3 regions of the Fervidobacterium changbaicum genome follow, and region 2 is predicted to be linked to each of the others. Evidence: riboswitches for the same ligand, from Rfam matches in the RefSeq annotation. Region 2 holds a riboswitch; each other region holds the start of a gene.
What was found. A riboswitch is a leader RNA that binds a small molecule or an ion and turns the genes downstream of it on or off. The one in region 2 is predicted to bind cobalamin.
Positions count from the first base shown of each region.

Region 1: it holds a riboswitch for cobalamin, as region 2 does, so the genes downstream of both, CBS1_RS09500 (ATP-grasp domain-containing protein) here and cobT (nicotinate-nucleotide--dimethylbenzimidazole phosphoribosyltransferase) in region 2, are expected to answer to the same signal.
Region 3: it holds a riboswitch for cobalamin, as region 2 does, so the genes downstream of both, CBS1_RS02025 (ABC transporter substrate-binding protein) here and cobT (nicotinate-nucleotide--dimethylbenzimidazole phosphoribosyltransferase) in region 2, are expected to answer to the same signal.

Region 1 is NZ_CP026721.1:2,081,890-2,088,189, reverse strand. Features, by position in the region: gene CBS1_RS09510 (YitT family protein) at 33-896, opposite strand; gene CBS1_RS09505 (succinate--CoA ligase subunit alpha) at 866-1,714, opposite strand; gene CBS1_RS09500 (ATP-grasp domain-containing protein) at 1,698-2,753, opposite strand; cobalamin riboswitch at 2,815-2,993, opposite strand; gene CBS1_RS09495 (thiamine pyrophosphate-dependent enzyme) at 3,225-5,078, shown strand; gene CBS1_RS09490 (2-oxoacid:acceptor oxidoreductase family protein) at 5,075-5,656, shown strand; gene CBS1_RS09485 (2-oxoacid:acceptor oxidoreductase subunit alpha) at 5,659-6,300, shown strand, end outside.
Region 2 is NZ_CP026721.1:1,254,304-1,260,603, reverse strand. Features, by position in the region: gene cbiB (adenosylcobinamide-phosphate synthase CbiB) at 1-635, opposite strand, end outside; gene CBS1_RS05940 (nucleotide-binding protein) at 632-1,465, opposite strand; gene CBS1_RS05935 (adenosylcobinamide-GDP ribazoletransferase) at 1,506-2,258, opposite strand; gene cbiR (cobamide remodeling phosphodiesterase CbiR) at 2,262-2,948, opposite strand; gene CBS1_RS05925 (bifunctional adenosylcobinamide kinase/adenosylcobinamide-phosphate guanylyltransferase) at 2,975-3,472, opposite strand; gene cobT (nicotinate-nucleotide--dimethylbenzimidazole phosphoribosyltransferase) at 3,469-4,497, opposite strand; cobalamin riboswitch at 4,562-4,730, opposite strand; gene CBS1_RS05915 (extracellular solute-binding protein) at 4,926-5,963, shown strand; gene CBS1_RS05910 (hypothetical protein) at 6,102-6,300, shown strand, end outside.
Region 3 is NZ_CP026721.1:434,524-440,823, forward strand. Features, by position in the region: gene CBS1_RS02020 (FecCD family ABC transporter permease) at 1-588, opposite strand, end outside; gene CBS1_RS02025 (ABC transporter substrate-binding protein) at 592-1,500, opposite strand; cobalamin riboswitch at 1,561-1,731, opposite strand; gene CBS1_RS02030 (hypothetical protein) at 1,802-2,194, opposite strand; gene feoB (ferrous iron transport protein B) at 2,191-4,092, opposite strand; gene CBS1_RS02040 (FeoA family protein) at 4,089-4,625, opposite strand; gene CBS1_RS02045 (glutamine synthetase family protein) at 4,959-6,278, shown strand; gene CBS1_RS02050 (YgiQ family radical SAM protein) at 6,275-6,300, shown strand, end outside.

The DNA.
Region 1 (6,300 bases), 830 kb from region 2:
AGAGGAATGCCAAACCTTGGGAAGGGATGTAGTTAAATTATCTCTTTAAAACCTTCACCGTAAACCTGTCTTGCTTCGTTCACCAAGAAAAAGGCCCTTGGATCAATTCTTCTTATAGCGTTGACAAGCTCGTGGAGTTCTCTTCGCTTAAGAACAACAAGCAAAGCTATCCTTTCTTTATTCGTGTATCCCCCTTTAGCTTCGAAAACTGTGCATCCCCGTTCAAGTTCTGACGTTACGAAATTTTTGATTTCTTCATGTTTATCTGAGATAATCCACACATTTACCGAAAGTTCAAGACCTTTCAAAACAAAGTCTATCGTTGTTCCATTAACTATGATCGCCAAGATAGAATAAAGTCCAGTATCGATGTTGTACACTAATCCTGCAGAGATGCCTATTGCAAAATCGATGAAAAGTATCGACAGACCAAATGGAGCACCAAAGAATTTGTTTAGGATTTTGGCGATGATATCGGTCCCACCGGTTGATGCGTTCTGTGAAAACGCTATCGCCATACCGATGGCTGTCAAAATATCTCCGAAGAAGACCGCAAGAATTACTTCCTCACCGTGGTATTTGTATATTGGAACAATTCTGTCGAATAAATCTATCAGAAAGTTTAGCAAGAACGTGCAGTAGATAGTTTTGAAGCTGAAATCAAATCCGATGATTAAGAATGCAACTAAAAAAAGCACAGCATTAACGATGTACATCCAAATACCGACGGAAAGCGGCAACAATTTGTTAAGCACAATGGCAAGCCCAGACGCCCCTCCGGCGGCTATGTTGTGAGGAATCAAGAATATAACAAGTCCAAGAGCTGTCAGCAACACTCCCAGCGAAGAGAGTAAATACTCTTTAATCAATTCTTCCAAGCGTTTAGTACTTCCCACGGGAACTTCACCACCCGAACACCGAGATTTTTCAAATAGTTCTCTTTAAAAGAAATCTTACCCCTGTCGCCTTCTATAATCGCACCCGCATGTCCCATTCTCTTACCTTCCGGTGCGTGCCTTCCTGCAAAGAATGCCACTATGTTTTTAGGTTCAAAACCTATTTTCAAAGCATGTTCAACACCCCTTATCTCGTCTTCCCCACCAATTTCTCCAATAAGCAGTACCTTATCGTAACCCATCGATTTCAGCACTTCGAACGCTTCGGCAACATTTGTACCAACTATGGGATCCCCACCCAACCCAAGTGCGATTGAGACACCTGGACCTTCGGAAAGGTGCTTTGCTGTTTCATACATCAAAGTTCCACTGCGGGAAATGATGGCAACTGAACCTGGTGCAAAGTACTTTTCTGGCATTATTCCGACTTTGAACCTTTCTTTAGGATGAATTACACCAGGACAGTTTGGACCTATAAGAATTACTCCTTTGCTCTTTGCTATACTAACCATCCTTATTGAATCATGAATCGGAACGTGTTCGGTGATTACAACGATCTTTTTCACCCCGTTTTCAACAGCATCGTTGAAAGCTTCAAGTACGTACTGGGCAGGAACGAAAAATATTGCTGTGTCAATATGGTCAGGAAATTGCGAGAGGCTTTGGTAAACTCTTACCTTTTCAATTTCTCTTACTAACCGATTCTTACTCACAACACAGTTAACCTTTGTGCCGTATTCAATCATCTTTTTTAAATGAAAACTACCGTACCTTCCAGTCCCACCGTACACACAAACTCTGTCATTTGCTGAGAACATGGACCATCCCACCTTTTCTTAAACTCTCGATGAGTTCTTTCATATCGCTCACAGTTGGGATGTTATATCCTTCAAGCATTTTCCTTGCGAGCAATTCGTTGTTACCGGAAAGCCTGATAAGTAAAGTAAAATCAGGATTTTGCTTCTTAAAATTTATAATTCCCTTGGCTATTTCAACACAATCAGTAATTCCACCGAATATGTTAAGAACGGCACAATTCGTGATTTCCTTAACTTTATTCAAAGCGTTGTAAACACTCTCAGCAGTTGCTCCACCACCTATGTCACAGAAATTCGCTGGTCTAAATCCATGCTCAACGAGGGCATCAAGTGTCGCCATTACAATCCCAGCACCGCAACCGATAACACCAACACCACCTTCGTGTAATTTGACAAACGAACTTTCCGGCATCTCTTCATCTAACCATAGCTGTCTGAACAGAGCACTATCGTCTACGTGGAATACGGCATCAAGCGCTATAAATTCACCATCCTTTACAACGAACGGATTAATCTCAAGAAGCGTTAAATCGTATCTTACGAATACATCTTTCAACTTGAGAATCAGCTTTCTTAACTCCGCAGGGAAATCCTCTGGATTGTTGCTTTTTATAATCCTATCTGGATACTTTTGCGAATATTCTTCTACATCTATCCCGCCTTCCGGTGCAAAAACGATAACGATATCTCTGATGTTCCTATCGATTGAAATAGAAAGGTACATTTCTTTTTCGTGCGGGATAAATTCTTCCACGAGAACCCCATAAGGTCTTTCCCCTTTGATTTCCATCTGGGAGATTTTGACAATTTCTTCGAAAGACTCTTCTAAGTTTTTGACGATTTTAACTCCACCAGCTTTCATGCGCCCACCGACGAGTACCTGCGCTTTCAAAACCTGTGGAAATCCAAGCAGGGAAAGTCTTTCAGAAAAGCCACTCAAGTTTTCTAAGATATCTTCCCTTGTTATCAAAACACCGCTTGGTATCCTGACGCCTTCCGCTTTCAGAACCCGTTTTGCCAAATACTCGTGCACCTTCATCTCATCAACCTCCCCTTTAAAAATTCAAAGAAAAATTCCCCCAAAAATCTGCGGTTTTTGGGGTGCCCATCCCTTAAAGGCAGGTCTCCCGACTCGTGTATCATCCTACTCCCTGCGCCTTCCCAGCTTTGCAGCCAGTGGCATATTGCAGGTTTCGTCCACACTCACGGTGGCCCGACCGTCCCGGATTTTCACCGGAGTTCCCTTTTAAGCTTACGCACCTTTAAGGGTAGGGGATATTCATTTTTCAACTATATCATAATTGAAAACACACTCTGTTTCAAGAAAGAAAAAATCGTCCAAAGTTATCTGCATGGTTAATTAGATATACCTTTCACCTTTTTTCTTCATTATACACCTTTTTGCTAACTTTCGATTTCTGAAAAATTTCGTGTAAAATTCATATCTGTACAAAGTCTACTCTTTTATGATATAATAAGTTAAACCTAATTTACTTTAGGAGGTGGGCGAATGAAGAGCTTAGGGGAGGTTTTGATACAACGAGGTCCATTTTCCGAGATAGTTATTGGTAATTCTGCAATTGTTCGGGCAATGCTTGAAAGTGGTGTTAAAGTGGTCACCTCGTATCCTGGCTCTCCCACGCCAGAAATAGCGGAAGCGATCAATTCTATACCTAAAGACAAAAATCCTCTTTACTTTGAATTTTCAACAAACGAGAAAGTAGCACTCGAATTGGCATTTGGAGCGGCGGTGAATGGATATACATCGTGCGTGTTCTTTAAAAGTGTAGGAATGAACGTTGTTGCGGATTCGTTTGTCCAGCTCAGTATGATGGAAATTCCCGGCGGGATGGTAATTGTAACCGGCGATGATCCAGGAGCGAACAGTTCACAAAACGAACAGGACAACAGGCACTACGCAAGGCTCTCATACACACCTATCTTCGAACCGAAGGATGCGCAGGAAGTCTATGAGATGTTCAAAAAGGCTGTGGAATACTCAAGAAAGCTGCGTTCTCCCGTTGTTCTTCGCTTGACAACCCACACCGCACACTTTAAACAGAAGGTCAGTTTTGGAGTTTACGAACCATCCCCAACTGGTGAACCTCTCTTCGATCCAAACGCCAACGGACCTTACATCCCAATAGCGCAGAACGTACCTGTAATGAAAAGAAGGGCACTTGAGAAACTCCTAAGGTGGCAGGAGATATCTGAAAATTACGCTTTCTTGCAAGGTAATGGGAGCGACGTTGGTATCATAACCGCTGGGCTTCCTTATCTTTCGTTACTGGATGTTCTTGGTGAAAGCGCAAAGAAGGTTGATATATTAAGGCTGGGAATGGTTTACCCACTCCCCAGAAAAGCGATTTCGGAATTTCTCAGAAAGCACAAGGTAGTGAAAATCCTTGAAGAACTCGATAATTTTATAGAAGAAAAGGTGAAAGCCATCGCCTATGAGGAAAGAATTGACGTCGAGATAGTTGGGAAAACCGATATTGAGGACTGGATAGGTGAATACACGCCTGAGAAGGTTTACTCTGTTATGTCCAAATTCTCACCTGAGCTGGTAAGGAAAGTTGAAAAGCCAGTAAAGTTCGTTCGTGTTGTCAACCGCCCACCTCAGCTTTGTCCAGGCTGCGGTCACAGGCCGGTCTTTTACGTTTTATCGAAACTTTTAAGGGAGAAGGATATTTCTGTGGCGGATATAGGTTGTCATACGCTGGGATTTTTGGAGCCGTACAAGGTTGGTCAAATCCTGCTGTCCATGGGGCATTCAACCGGTACTGCTTCCGGTTTGAGTATGTTCAATAAAGATAGGAAAGTTGTGGCATTCCTTGGTGATTCAACGTTCTTCCACGCCGGATTGCCTGGAATTATCAACGCTGTCTTTAACAAACACAACTTTACACTCGTTGTGATGGAGAACGGAACAACGGCGATGACAGGCCATCAAGACCATCCTGGAAAAGCTATTAAAATAAGGCAGATACTTGAAGCCATAGGGGTTAAACACATCTGGGAAGTTGACACGTACCAGCAAGATAAACTCGAAGAAATCCTAAAGACTGCGCTCGAAACACCGGAATTCAACGTGGTAATAGCCAAGCATCCATGTATGTTGAAATTCACAAGGGAAAGGCGGAGAAAAGGCATTATAAAAGTACCGCAGATGAAGGTAACGAACAGATGCACACTAGCTGGTGTTTGTATCACGAAATTCGCATGTCCTTCGTTCCAAAGAGCCGATGATGGAAGCATCTTTGTTCACGAAGACCTATGCATCGGTGATGGTTCTTGTATGGTTGTCTGTCCATCAGGCGCTTTGGAATTTGAAAAGATTGAAACAGGTGGTGGTGCAAAATGACGAAATTCACTGCGTTCAATATCTTTTTAATCGGTGTCGGTGGTCAAGGTATCGGATTGTTGAGCGAGATACTTATCCGTGCGATAGATTACAGTGGTCAAAGGTGTATCGGTGTTGACACGCATGGTTTAGCACAAAGAGGAGGCGTTGTTTCGTCGCATATTAAGATTGGCGATGTAAATTCTCCGCTCGTTCTACCGGGCGATGTGAATTTAGCACTCGCACTTGAAAGACACGAAGCCGCTCGTGCTCTGAACTATCTGAAAGATAATGGAATACTTGTCTATTACAACACATCCTGGCAACCACTACCAGTGAGGCTTGGTAAAGAACCAGAGATAAAAGAGGAAGAAATCGAAAGCACAGCAAGGCAGAGGAATATATCAGTTTTCAAAGTCAAATACGCTCTTCCCGATTCAAGAATGCAGAACATCGCATTACTCGGTGTTGTTGCGAAAAATAACTTAGTTCCCGGTGTAGAACCAAAACACTATTTGATGGCAATGGAGGATCTAATGAGTGAACGCGTCTATAGTGCAAACAAAGAAATTTTTGAGAGTATTTTGGAGGCGAGATAGTTATGGAAAAGAAAAGCGAGATTTCGATTGTATTGAGTGGTGCCGCAGGGCAAGGTATTCAAGCGGTTGAGCATATTCTGACAAGAGTTGCAAAAGATTCTGGATTTCATGTGTTTGCAACAAAAGAGTACATGTCACGAGTTCGAGGAGGTAACAACTCAACCGAGATACGTATCTCTTCCCAACCAGTGAAAGCCTACGTCGATAGAATAGACATTCTCGTACCGCTAAACGACAACGCCATAGAGAGGTTAAGAAGCCGTATCACAGATGAAACGCTCATTCTTGGTGAAAAGAGGTATGTAGAGAAGGAAAAGAACTCGATAGGTCTGATGCTTGAGGAAATCGCTGAGAGTTTTGGGAACAAGATATACGAAAACTCTGTAGCGATAGGTGTTCTCGCAGGGATTATAAACGCCGATGAGAATGCACTGGTGAACAACATAAGGGCTTATTTTTTAAAGAAATCAGAAGAGGTCGTTAAGGCAAACATCAACGCGGCACTCAAAGGATATGAAATAGGGAAGTCACTTGGCCTAAAGTTCGAAATCACCCCTTCCGAGGAAGTCAAAAAGCAATATCTTTTAAACGGCTCCGAAGCTGTTGCAAAAGGTGCAATAGCTGGCGGCTGCAATTTCATATCA
Region 2 (6,300 bases):
GATGGGACCAGATTGAGTAAATCGTCGGATCGTGCATGGAATTTCCCGAACCATTCGTATCTTTCGTTTCTGTACCCAAAAAGCGCATCGTACGTGTTGACAATGCGGTAGATCAAAGCTCCGGGCAAGTCAAAGAGTATGTAGAAAAACAATGGTCCTGTAATGCTATCTGAAATGTTCTCTGACAAACTCTCAATAGCTGCAGAATAAAGATGTCCCTTGGTAAGCTTTGATACATCGCGTGATACGATGTACGAAACGTTCTTTCTCAGTGTTTCTAAATCGTCCGTGTAACACCTTGACATGTGTTGGTAAAGGCTTTTAATAGAGAACGTAGATTTTAGAAGATACACCTTTATAGCAAATAATACTATGCCAAAAGTCGACGATTCAACCTTTCTAAAATGTAAAACAACCACTGCAATAGCGCCGAAAAAGAATATCTCAACCACCAAAGCAAAAGCTCCAGCTATGAACCTGAGAGCATTCTTTTTTTGCTGCGTAACTTTGTCGAACAACTTTCCGACAAATCCCATGTAGACGACAGGATGTAACTTGGAAGGATACTCCCCAAAAAGTAAGTCTATTGTTACTGCGAAAAGAAAAACATACACTTTATCTGACGAAGGACTCATTTCATTGATAACTCCTCGTACACTATCTTTTCGATTTTTGAAATATCGATCTGGTCTACCACGAACTCTGTGATCCTATCTATCTCTTCCATCAAAGCCTTCTTGTTCTCCAAATTAAACTCGCCTTGCTTTGTATCAATCACATCTTCGTCTGGGATTTTGTTTTCAAAATAAGGTATTGTGCCGAAATATTCGATCGAATATTTCTTAGCAAGCTCGTTTGGCGCGTCTTTTAGTAGCGACTTGTCACCGAAAAATTTGTTGAATAAAAATCCTTTGACAAGTTTTCTTTCATCTGGGCTCATTAATTCTAAAGTCCCCACAACCTGTGCGAAGGCTCCACCTTTTGAGATGTCGGCAATGAGTATGACGTTTGCAGCAACACTTGTTGCAATACGCATATTCACGATCTCAGTATCCTTCAAATTTGGCTCGATTGCGGCTCCAGCTCCTTCGATGATCACTAAGTCGTGGTTTTCGGATAGATTTTTAAGAATTTCTAACACTTTGGCAAGTAATCTCTCTTTTGATTCGTACATGTATTTTTCAGAACCCAGGTGACCGATGAATTCTCCCGTGAAGTAAACTTCTACACCATTATTTTCGGGAATTAGTAAGATTGGATTGTACTCCACCGATGGCTCTTTCTCACATGAAAGAGCCTGCAGGTACTGAGCGGTGGCTATCCTGCCGTTGTTTACCGGTATAAACTTTCTTGAAATATTCTGAGATTTAAACGGAACAACATCAAGACCTTTCTTTGTAAAGTATCTGCAGAGTACCATCGCTAACGTTGATTTTCCAACATTCGACATCGTACCAAGGACCATCAGATGCACAGTCAAGCCCCCTATCGAAATTCAAATGCACTCATTTAAAAACATACCCTGCCAATAGAACAACCATCTGAGCAATCAAGCACGTACCACCGAGCACATCTCCGGTGATTCCACCTATCTTCTTCTCAGAGATCTTAGAGACTGCAAATCCCACAAGCCAAGATAAAGAAAAGCTAACTAAGAATGCAATATAGTTGGTGAATATCAGCGGAGTGAGGAACATAGAGGCATAAAGAGTATAAAACTTTTCATAGGGAAATAGCACTGCACCGAGTCCTGTTGATTTCGCTGGTTTTGAAAAGACAAGGAGCACATCCATAGCGTACCTTCCGAAAACCGAAGCGAAGATGAAGTGATACCAATTCAGAGTGGGTAAAAGTTCGTAAAAAAGTATGACATAAAGCGTGCCGTAAAAAACAGCGAATGGGCCAACGTTACCTTTGGACATTATCTCAAGGCGTCTTTCTTTGTTCGATTGGTTCAAAAAACCATCAAGCATATCGAGTAATCCATCGAAGTGGAATAGATCAAAAAAGTAAAATCCCAACGCAGTTGAAAGGAACAAAATCGGCAGTTTGAAATCGCTGAACTGTTTTGAAAGAAAATTGCCAAGCCCGTAAATAAGCCCGGGAATGTACCCGACGGCGGGGAAGTATATGGGAACACGCTTTATTCTCGCTTCCCAGCTGTCTAAGTTTTTAATTTTCACCGGTATTCTGGAAATAAAGGACAAAGACAAGGCAAGGTCTGAGACGAAATCATACAATTTTGGCTTCTCTTCCATGATTTAAACTCCCCATCTGTTGTCTTTGAATTCGTTCCAAATCTTCAAGGATTCTTCGAGTTTTTCAGCATCGAATATCTCAAAACACAAATATCTGGTTTTGAATAACGTGTCAGAAAGCAATTCGTGTACTTTTTCAAGTGTTGCAAAATCAAGCACTTCGTGGTCTTTATCACCATTGACTCCCATCATGTGGATCTCGACAACGTTGTTCAAAAATTCTTGGTCAACTGGTATTCCCAAAAAGCAATGTCCGGTGTCAAAAACCGTTCTGGAATGTTTAAAGTAGTGCTCTTTGAGATTCTCAACGCTTATCTTTGGATGATTTAACAATAATTGGAGTTCTTTGCTTTCAAAATCCCCAGTGTCAAATTCTTCAAAAGGATGCACGACGTAGTTTTCGATTTCAAAGTTGTTTTCGAGGTATTTGAAAGCTTCGAAAACATTCGAAAGTGAATCAGTTGGCAGATGTGCGGTGTATTTTATACCCGTTTGCCTTGCGATCTCAAAGAGATAGTCTTTCTCTTTTTCAAGCAAATTGAACGTATCTTCGTCCCAAGTGTAGACGAGTAATTCGACAAACTGAATTGTTCTGAAGTTGCGAGTTATGTATTCGACATTTTCGTAGTAGGTACCCGGTATTATCCACGATGTTGTACCGATAAGTTGTTTTTCCAAATTTGTATGCACGAGCCCATCTCCTGTAGGCAGATTTTTTACTTAATTCTGATTTCTATCCCGGCCACAACAAGGTAAACTTCGCTTGCAAGTTTAGCTAACTTTGCATTCGTTTTGCCGAGTGTTTCCGCAAATTCCCTGGCTAATTTGTTTTCCGGTATTATTCCCCAGCCAACTTCGTTCGTAACAATAATAACTTCCGTTCTCATGGAAGCGAGAGTTTCAATGAATTTCCCAAGGTGCTCTTGTACGTTCACTTCGTAATAGTAAAGGTTACCGAGGTAAGTTGTGAGGCACTCAAAGACAACAACGTCGTACCTTCCGTCTATTGTTCGCAAGACTCGACTTACTTCCACGGGCTCTTCGTACGTATCAAAAAGGTTTCTTCTTTCCTCTTGGTGTCTTCTTATACGCTCTTTCATCTCCTCATCGAACGGTACACCCGTTGCCAAAAACGCACGGGTTTGGTATTTTAAAGCTTTATTCAATGCAACTGTACTTTTGCCTGACTTAATTCCACCTGTAACGAGTATCAAATGTTATCACTACCTTTAGAAACACCTGCACTCTCAAATGTTGCCATCTCTCTTATCATCTTGATAGCAGCCTCGATTAGAAAGATGGAGAGTGCGGCCCCAGTTCCCTCGCCAAGCCTCATATCAAGGTCGAGTATAGGCCTGAGTCCCATTTCATCGAGCAATATTTTGTGCCCCTTTACCATCGATTTGTGGCCAGCGAAGACAAAACCAGTCACTTTTGGGTTCATCTTCCATGCAATTAGCAAGCCTGCCGTTGTGGGAAAACCGTCCACAATCACAGGGATCTTGTGCTCTGTAGCTTCGAGAATGAAACCAGCCATCTCACCCATGCAAAATCCTCCGACTTTGTGAAGGATATCGATTGGATCTTCTTTTTTTGGATTATTAACTTCCAAAGCTCTTACTACCGCTTGTTTTTTTCTTTCTAAACCTTCACTGTCAAGAGGAGTGCCAATATCGAGAATTTCATCAATCGAAAAACCGAAAGCAGCAGCGATTGCGGTGGCGGTGGTAGTATTCCCTATCCCCATATCACCTACCACAAGCAGATCAGCACCTTCCTTAATTGCGTTTCGTGCTATCTTTCGCCCGAGTTCCAAGCTAGTATTTGCTTGTTCTATCGTCATTGCTGGTCCTTTTGTGAAATCCGCTGTGCCGTATCCAACTTTTGCGTTTATGAATTTCGGGTGAGCGATGTCAAAATCTCCATCCACACCCGCATCGACTACGTAAACATCCGCTCCTACGTGTCTTCCAAAGACGTTTATCGCCGCACCACCGTTTAGGAAATTGAGAACCATCTGATAGGTAACCTCTTTTGGATATGCGGAAACGCCGTTTTGAACTACCCCATGATCCGAAGCAAAGACGTAAACACGCTTATCTTTAGGCAGGTCCGGAATGACTTTGTTTTGGATAATCCCCATCTTCAAAGCGATTTCTTCCAAATAACCAAGACTTCCAACAGGTTTTGTGAGGTTGTTTAAACGTGAAATAATCTGTTCTCTGATACTAACATCCATAACGCAAGTCCCCCTTTTTTCTTAAGAATAAACAAAAAGCTTCCCAAATGACCCGAGTCATTGGGAATTGCATACCTGCAAGATCGGTCTCCCGGCTTGTGGATCGTCCTACTCTTCGCGCCTTCCCAGCCAAACGGCCAGTGGCATAGATGCGAATTTCGTCCCCACTCACGGTTGCTGGGCAGCCTCGGACTTTCACCGAAGTTCCCGGCATCATGCAGGCTGAATCTATTCATTTTTCATTTTTATTATTCTATCACATATATGTGGAAAGACAAAGTTCTTTTTTCATCATATGTTGTCCAAAAAACAAGAAAAATCTCTCTTTTATCATCGGGAAGGATGAATGATAAGTTATACTTGAAAGTACTTCGTGTTATAATTGAAAAGTGAAGCATTATTACAGAAAAAAGGAGGTTGAGGTGGAGATGAAGGCTCTAAAACGTGTATTTGATTTAGTACTCGTAGGAGTGTTATTTTTGCTTTTGATTACTCTCTTGGGCTCGTGTAATAAACAGTCCACACTTCGCATTTACAATTGGGCGGATTACATTCCAGAAGAAGTAATTGAACAATTTGAAAAGGAGTACAACTGCAAGATCATCTACGACACCTACGCTTCGAACGAAGAGATGTTCGCAAAAATCAAAGCGGGCGGAACTGGGTACGATATCGTCTTTCCTTCTGGTGATCACGTGAAGATGATGATAAACGAAGGGCTGTTAGAAAAGCTCGACTTGAACAAAGTCCCAAACTTCAAGAACATTGACCCGCTTGTATTAGCGAAAACAACGTACGATCCAAACCACGAGTATTCCGTGCCTTACATGATGGGAACTACTGGCTTAATAGTTAATAAGAAATATCTCAAAGACTACGAAAAATCCTGGAGCATATACGAACGTTCGGATTTAAAAGGCAAGATGACGCTTCTTGATGATATGCGTGAGGTCTTCGGAGCAGCGTTGAAATACCTCGGCTATTCTGTAAACACGACAAATCCAGAAGAGATAGAAAAAGCTAAACAAGTGATACTTAAATGGAAAGAAAACATCGTAAAGTTCGATGCAACTACGTATGCGCAAGGTGTTGTAAATGGCGAATTCTGGGTCGTGCACGGCTATCCAGAAAACGTCTTCCAGCTCATCCCCGAAGAGGAACGGGAGAATTTCGAATTCTTCGTTCCTAAAGAAGGCGGAACACTCTGGATCGATAATATGGTTATATTAAAAGATGCCAAGAATAAAGAACTTGCGTACAAGTTTATCGACTTCATCTTAAGACCGGAAATTGCTGCAAAAATCTCCGATTATTTAATGATCCCATCTCCTATAACAGATGCTGCAAAATATCAACAAGTAGAACCACTCTACACACTGAATCAACTAGAAAATTGCGAAATAATAGATTACATAGGAGAATACATTGATCTCTACAACAAAGCTTGGGAAGAGATAATAAAGTGAACAAAATGCTAACATTAAAACGGGGCTTGTGAAAAGCCCCGTTTTTTATACTCAGTCCGGTAGCACAAAATGAGACTGCTTATTGTAGAATTGTAGTAGAATCTGAAAACACTCCAGAAACACTCCAGAGGTGGTTGGATGATTAAAATTTTTAAAGAACAGGTCGAATCAGCTGTTAAGGTGTACGAGTTAGCCAGTGAACTTCAGAATATTGAAAAAGCACTAAAGAAGGTGAGAAACACTTTCCCAGACTTTACCGTCCAATCTGTACTTGTTAAGGTTGCGGTTGTGAACTCACTTTACAACACAAATATCTTTCGAGTATACGATGTCGCGC
Region 3 (6,300 bases), 820 kb from region 2:
TACTATCAAATCATGAAACGTTATTCCAGAAAATGTTCCATAAAGCCATACATGTCCGCTCACAAGTGTCTTGTTTGCTATGTTTAAAAGCAACATACTTCCAGCAGAAAACAATGTGCTAACAAGCACACCGCTCAAGACAAGGTGAACTGTTGGAACGACGCTTCCTTTTTTTGCTAAAACAATGGAAAGTGTAGATGCAACCAGGGCGAAGATAAAGCTCATCGTTGGAATGCTGACATGTGCTATTGAGTTCACAATGAAATATATAGCCAGAAGAGCTCCAAAGCTTGCGCCTGCTGAAGTGCCAATAAGATAAGGATCAACAAGAGGGTTTTTCATGATAGCTTGGAATATGTTACCGACCAAGGAAAGAGCTATGCCTGTCAAGGTAGCCATGAGAACTCTCGGCAATCTTAGGTTGAAAATTAAGTACCTTTCGGAAGTTTCTTCGCCGATTAGTTTGAATAACCTTATCGGACTTACGTAAACTGTTCCAAAGGATAAGTTAACTAGGAAGACGATGACAAAAACGACAGGGAGCAGATACCTCCCTGTCGATTTTAACCAGCGAATCAGCTTTTGCAAGAATTACTTACCTCCGTAGAAGAAGTTGTAGAATACTTCAAGATAATCGAAAAGATGCGGAGCAGCTTGGCTTACTTCACTGCCATCAACAATAAAGACTTTCCCAGTTTTTACAGCTTTCAAGCTTTTCATTATTGAATGGTTTTTTACAGCCTGTTCAACTTGCTTTGGATCTCCGTATGCGCCAATAATTATGATATCCGGATCTTCTTTTACGAGCCATTCCCAGCTTACCGATAACCATCCATTGTTTCCGCTGTAAGGTGCCGCGATATTTCGTCCACCGGCGATAACGATTAGTTCGTTCATATAGGAACCGGTTCCTGCGGTCCACAATTCTTTTACCTTGTCATCTGGAACAGTTATTGTAAAAAATACCGTGGGTCTTTTTTCCAATGGGATTTTCGAAGTTTTTTGTCCCATCTCGGTCATCTTTTGCCGGAGCTGATTTACAAGCTTATCGGCTTTCTCTTTAACGTTGAAGATCGCTCCCAACTGTCCAACAGCCTTTATTATATCGGTCAGTGTGTTTGCATTGAGAACGTAAGCTGTCAACTTTGCTTTTTCTAACTTTTCTACTTCAGGAAACTGAAAACCACCGAACATTATAACGAGGTCAGGCCTTAACGAGTAGATCTTTTCAATGTTGAGAGGGACCATATTACCGATGTTTTCTGCCTTCTGATAACTATCCCAAGCGGTGACACCTATAATGCGATTTTCTAATCCGAGTGCTTGTAAGTATCTTGTTGCGCTTGGTGCAGCGGAGACAACCCTCCTTGGTGGCATCGGAATGTTTACGATCCTTCCAGCGTCATCAACAACAGCGATCGCAAGTGACAGGACCGACGCAAGAAGCACGACAGCCAGTACAACTTTCCTGAAAGAACCTGAATCCAAAAGCTTCACCATACTAAGACACCCTCCCTCTTTGCAAAAATTTATCGCCATCCCCAGGCTACGTGGTGGATGGCAACCTTCCTCTGCATGCCAGGTCTCCCGACTCACGGATCATCCTACTCCCTGCACCTTCCCAGCTCCAACTGAGCCAGTGGCTTTCTGCAGGTTTCGTCCCCGCTCACGGTGGCGGCCCCGTGCCGGATTTTCACCGGACTTCCCTTAAACATGCAAAGGGAGGTTTATTTGACTTTTTCCTATATTATACACGAACAATCCAAAATCAACAACCACAATTTTTACTGACTTTACCCCTTTAATAATTTCTAACGGCTTTATTTCCGGGCTTCAAACCCACTTTTCTTAAGTAGAATACGTTAAACAAAGAGTATGCTCCTGTTATCAGAAGGATTATATCGGAGAGTGATAATTCATTCGGTCTTTCTCCAAACAAGAGATTCACAAATGAAATCAAATATCCCAAGAGAACATAACCGGCAGCTATGGTGAAAAGCACACTACCAACATAAAGGTGAGCTATTCTAAAAGAGTAAGACGTACTCCCAAATTCTCGAAAGGCAGTCAAAAAAATCAAGGTGAATGAGAAAATCACGAGCGAAAAGATGAAATCACCTCTTATTATGTACATTAAGAATGTCAGGAGTGAGAGGAAAAGCTCTAATCCTAAAATCTTATTCAGGCTTCTCATAAAATCACCCTTCCAATGCTGTAAACTATCAGAGATAGGATGTACGAAATGGATAAGCTATAAATCACGGCCAATAACGTGTATTTCCAGCTGTTTGTCTCGCTTTTGATTGCAGCGAGCGTTGCAAAACACGGCATATAACCGAGAACGAACACCATCAACGTTGCACCTATTACAGCATCAATTGATATATTTGCTACATTTTGGTAAAACTGCGAAAGTGACGATACGATAACCTCCTTAGCAACACCTCCAAAGATAAGGGATGCAACAATTTGCCAGGAGAACCCCAAAGGAGCGAATAAAGGTTGGAGGAACTTTCCAACTGTAGCAACAAAACTTCTCTCTATATCTCCATTGGCTGGAAAATAACTAAGCGCCCAAATAACAACACTAGCGACAAAGATGATCGTTCCTGCTTTCTCTAAAAAGTGCTTTCCTCTATTCCAGACGTACGTTAAAACGTTTGAAAGTTTTGGAAACCTGTACCTTGGTAGTTCCATAACAAGTGGAACCGCTTGGCCTTTGAGTATGAATTTGTTCACTAACCTTGAAGAGACTGCTGTAAGTAATAAGCTCAGAACGTATATGGCAAAGAATGCCTCAGCTTTATGGTTAGGGAATGCGATGCTAACAATCAGCAAGTAAACAGGGATTCTTGCACTACAGCTTATAAATGGAGAAACCAGTATTGTGGTTATTCTTTCTCTCTCGTCCGCTAGTCCGCGAGCTGCCATAACTGTGCTGACATTACATCCAAATCCTAACAGAAGTGTCATAAATGATCTCCCCGTAAGTCTGAGTGAGTACATGAGCCTATCAACGAGAAAGGCTATACGTGGGAGATAACCGCTTTCTTCCATAATACCAAGTGCGAAAAACAGTGCGAATATGCTCGGAACAAATGCTAAGACACTTCCAACTCCATTTATAATTCCTTGAGATACTAGCGATGTCAGTAATGTATCACTACCCACGGCATTTGCCAGTTTCTCGAAAAGGTATTCAAGAAGACCTACGAGAGGTTCGGAGACTTTAAATGTGAAGTTAAATGCAAGATACATAAGTGATATGAATATTGGGATACCTATAAACTTATGTGTTAAAACGTGATCAAGCGCTTCCGTGACACCAAGTACTTCTTCATTTCTCTTTATAGCCAGTTGAACAACATTTGAAATGTATTGGTATTTAACCAAAGGAATCTCGGTTTTCATATCGGGCGATATGCTATTCAAAATCTCATTTGCGCATTCCTTTTTGACAAAGTCATGGGCAAATTTATCACCTTCGATTATTTTTACCGCCATAAAGCGTTTGTTGAATTGTTCAGTCACACACTGCTCAAGTGACCTTATTTTTTCTTCGATCTCCTTTCCATAATCAAGCATTAGAGGTCTTGTTTGCTTTTTAAACACACTTATTATTTTTTCTTTGAGTTCCTCGATACCTTCGCCCGTATGAGCGGACGTGAGCACCACAGGAACTCGCAAATACGTTTCCAATGTGTTTTTATCTATCTTTATTCCATTCTTCTTCGCTTCATCGATGGCATTAAATACGGCAATGACGTTTAAACCCAATTCAACAGCTTCCAGTAACAGATATATCCCTTGCTCTGGACTCATGCTGTCTATAATAACCACTGTCACGTTTGGAGGAGAAAAAATCAAGTAATCTCGTGTAACTTTCTCGTCAACAGACGTTGCCGTCAAACTATATACCCCGGGTAGGTCAACAAAATGGAGTGTGTAGTCACCAAAAACAGTGGCACCTTCTATTCGGCTCACAGTGACACCCGGCCAGTTGGCTACATACTGACGTGCACCAACCAGCTTGTTAAATAAACTGGTCTTTCCAACGTTTGGATTCCCAAGCAATCCCACGGTGATAATCATTTGTGATCACCCTTTGTATTATCCTCCAAGTTCTTTAAATTTCCAGAATACTCGGATGTATTTCCATTTCGAGTATCGACTTGGCCTTGTTGATTTTGATGAACAGCTTTGACTAATATTTTCGATAGCTTTCCGAAACCTATATCGAATGTGCCAAGGGTGGTGACAACCTTCCTGTTTGGCAAAAGCGTTACTGTTGTTCCTTTTGTTATGCCAATTCTTGAAAGCCACCTGTGGATTCCAAATCCACCTACAATTTCATTAACGACGTATTGGCCGGGAACAGCATGTGAAAGAGGAAATACCGAATCGGTGAGTAAGTCGACCTCGACAAGTTCTGCTTCTGACTGTCTTAAACTGATAATTTTATTGAAGACCTTGTACATCCTTGGATCACCCATTGGTGCGCTCTTAATTACAGTTACTTTCACGCCAGGTAGAATTCCTATCGCTCTAAGTTTAGGAGATATATCGGAATCTCTAACGTGTTTTACAACAGTACTTGCACCAACGGGGACTTCAGACAATTTCACAAAGCTCACCTCTCTGTAAATTCGACAGATTCGCATTTTTTTCTTCTCAAATTTAGATCAACCTATACTTTTTGCTTGTTGAGAATTGTTTTCAATAAGATTATACTTGATGAATTCTTTGATGTCAACAAAACCGAAGATTTTTAGATTTTCTATATAGATAAATGCCAAATAAACGCTGTTATGAACACTTTTCATTGACGATAAGCCAAAAAAGTGTTAAAATACATGTATGATTATTCTTGCACATTCTTTCGCCAAAATAAGTCATTTGAAAAAACTTCGAAATCAAAAACATGAAGTGGGGGGCTTTACATGCGTACTATTAGGGAGATGTCTCGTGAGGAACTTTTTAGGTTTGTTGAGGAGAACCAAGTTAGGTTCGTAAGGTTGCAGTTCACTGATATTAACGGGATGATGAAGAATGTAGAAATCCCTGCAGATGAGCTCGAAGGAGCTTTGAACGGTGGAATTATGTTCGATGGTTCATCCGTTGAGGGTTTTGCAAGGTTGCATGAATCGGATATGTACCTTAAGCCGGATTTGAGAACTGTTGCGATGCTTCCCTGGACTTTTGATGGACACAGAAGCGCACGAATAATTTGCGATGTTTATAGTGATCCAGAACATCCCTTCGAAGGTGACCCACGGTACAGGTTGAAATTGGTTGAGGAAAAGGCACGAAAAATGGGATTTGTACCTTACGCAGGTCCGGAGGTTGAATTTTTCATACTTCCAAGGCAAAACAATCGGCCAGTTTTTGAATTTTTAGATAGTGGGAGTTATTTTGATTTACTTCCTGTGGATATAGCTGAGCATATAAGAACGGAAGTTTCAGTTCACCTTGAAGAAATGGGATTAGATGTTGAAACCACACATCACGAAGTTGCACCGTCGCAACATGAGGTTGATTTCCGGTATGCTGAGCCAGTAATTGCTGCAGACAATGTTCAGACGGTAAAGCTTGTGATTAAAACGCTTGCTATAAAGAATAATCTTCACGCAACGTTTATGCCAAAACCTTTCTTTGGCGTTAATGGAAGTGGAATGCATGTTCATATGAGTCTATTTACACTCGACGGTAGAAACGCCTTTTACGACGAAACCGCTCCGGATGGAATTTCTCAGATAATGAAATACTTTATCGGTGGACTTATCGCACACGCACGTGAAATAACCGCAGTAACAAATCCAACCGTCAACAGCTACAAAAGGCTCGTTCCTGGTTACGAGGCACCGGTTAACATAGCATGGAGCAAAGGCAACAGAACGGCATTAATTAGAATTCCCAAATCGAGAGGAAAAGCTACAAGAATCGAGTACAGATCACCAGATCCATCGTGTAATCCTTACTTAGCATTTGCCGTAATCTTGGCAGCGGGATTAGATGGCATTGAGAATAAGATAGAACCACCTGCTGCTGTTGAGGAGAACATCTATCAGATGTCGGAGAGTGAGAAGCAAAAACGTGGAATTCATAGGTTACCATCGAACTTAAAGGAAGCTCTTATTGAAGCAGAGAATAGCAAACTTGTCAGAGAAGTTCTTGGCGAGCATGTTTGGGAAAAGTTCTCGAGATTGAAAGAAAGAGAGTGGTGGGAATATTCAGCAAGTGTCACTGATTGGGAGAGAAGGAAATACGAGAACATATGAAAAATTCTGAAACAGGGCTATT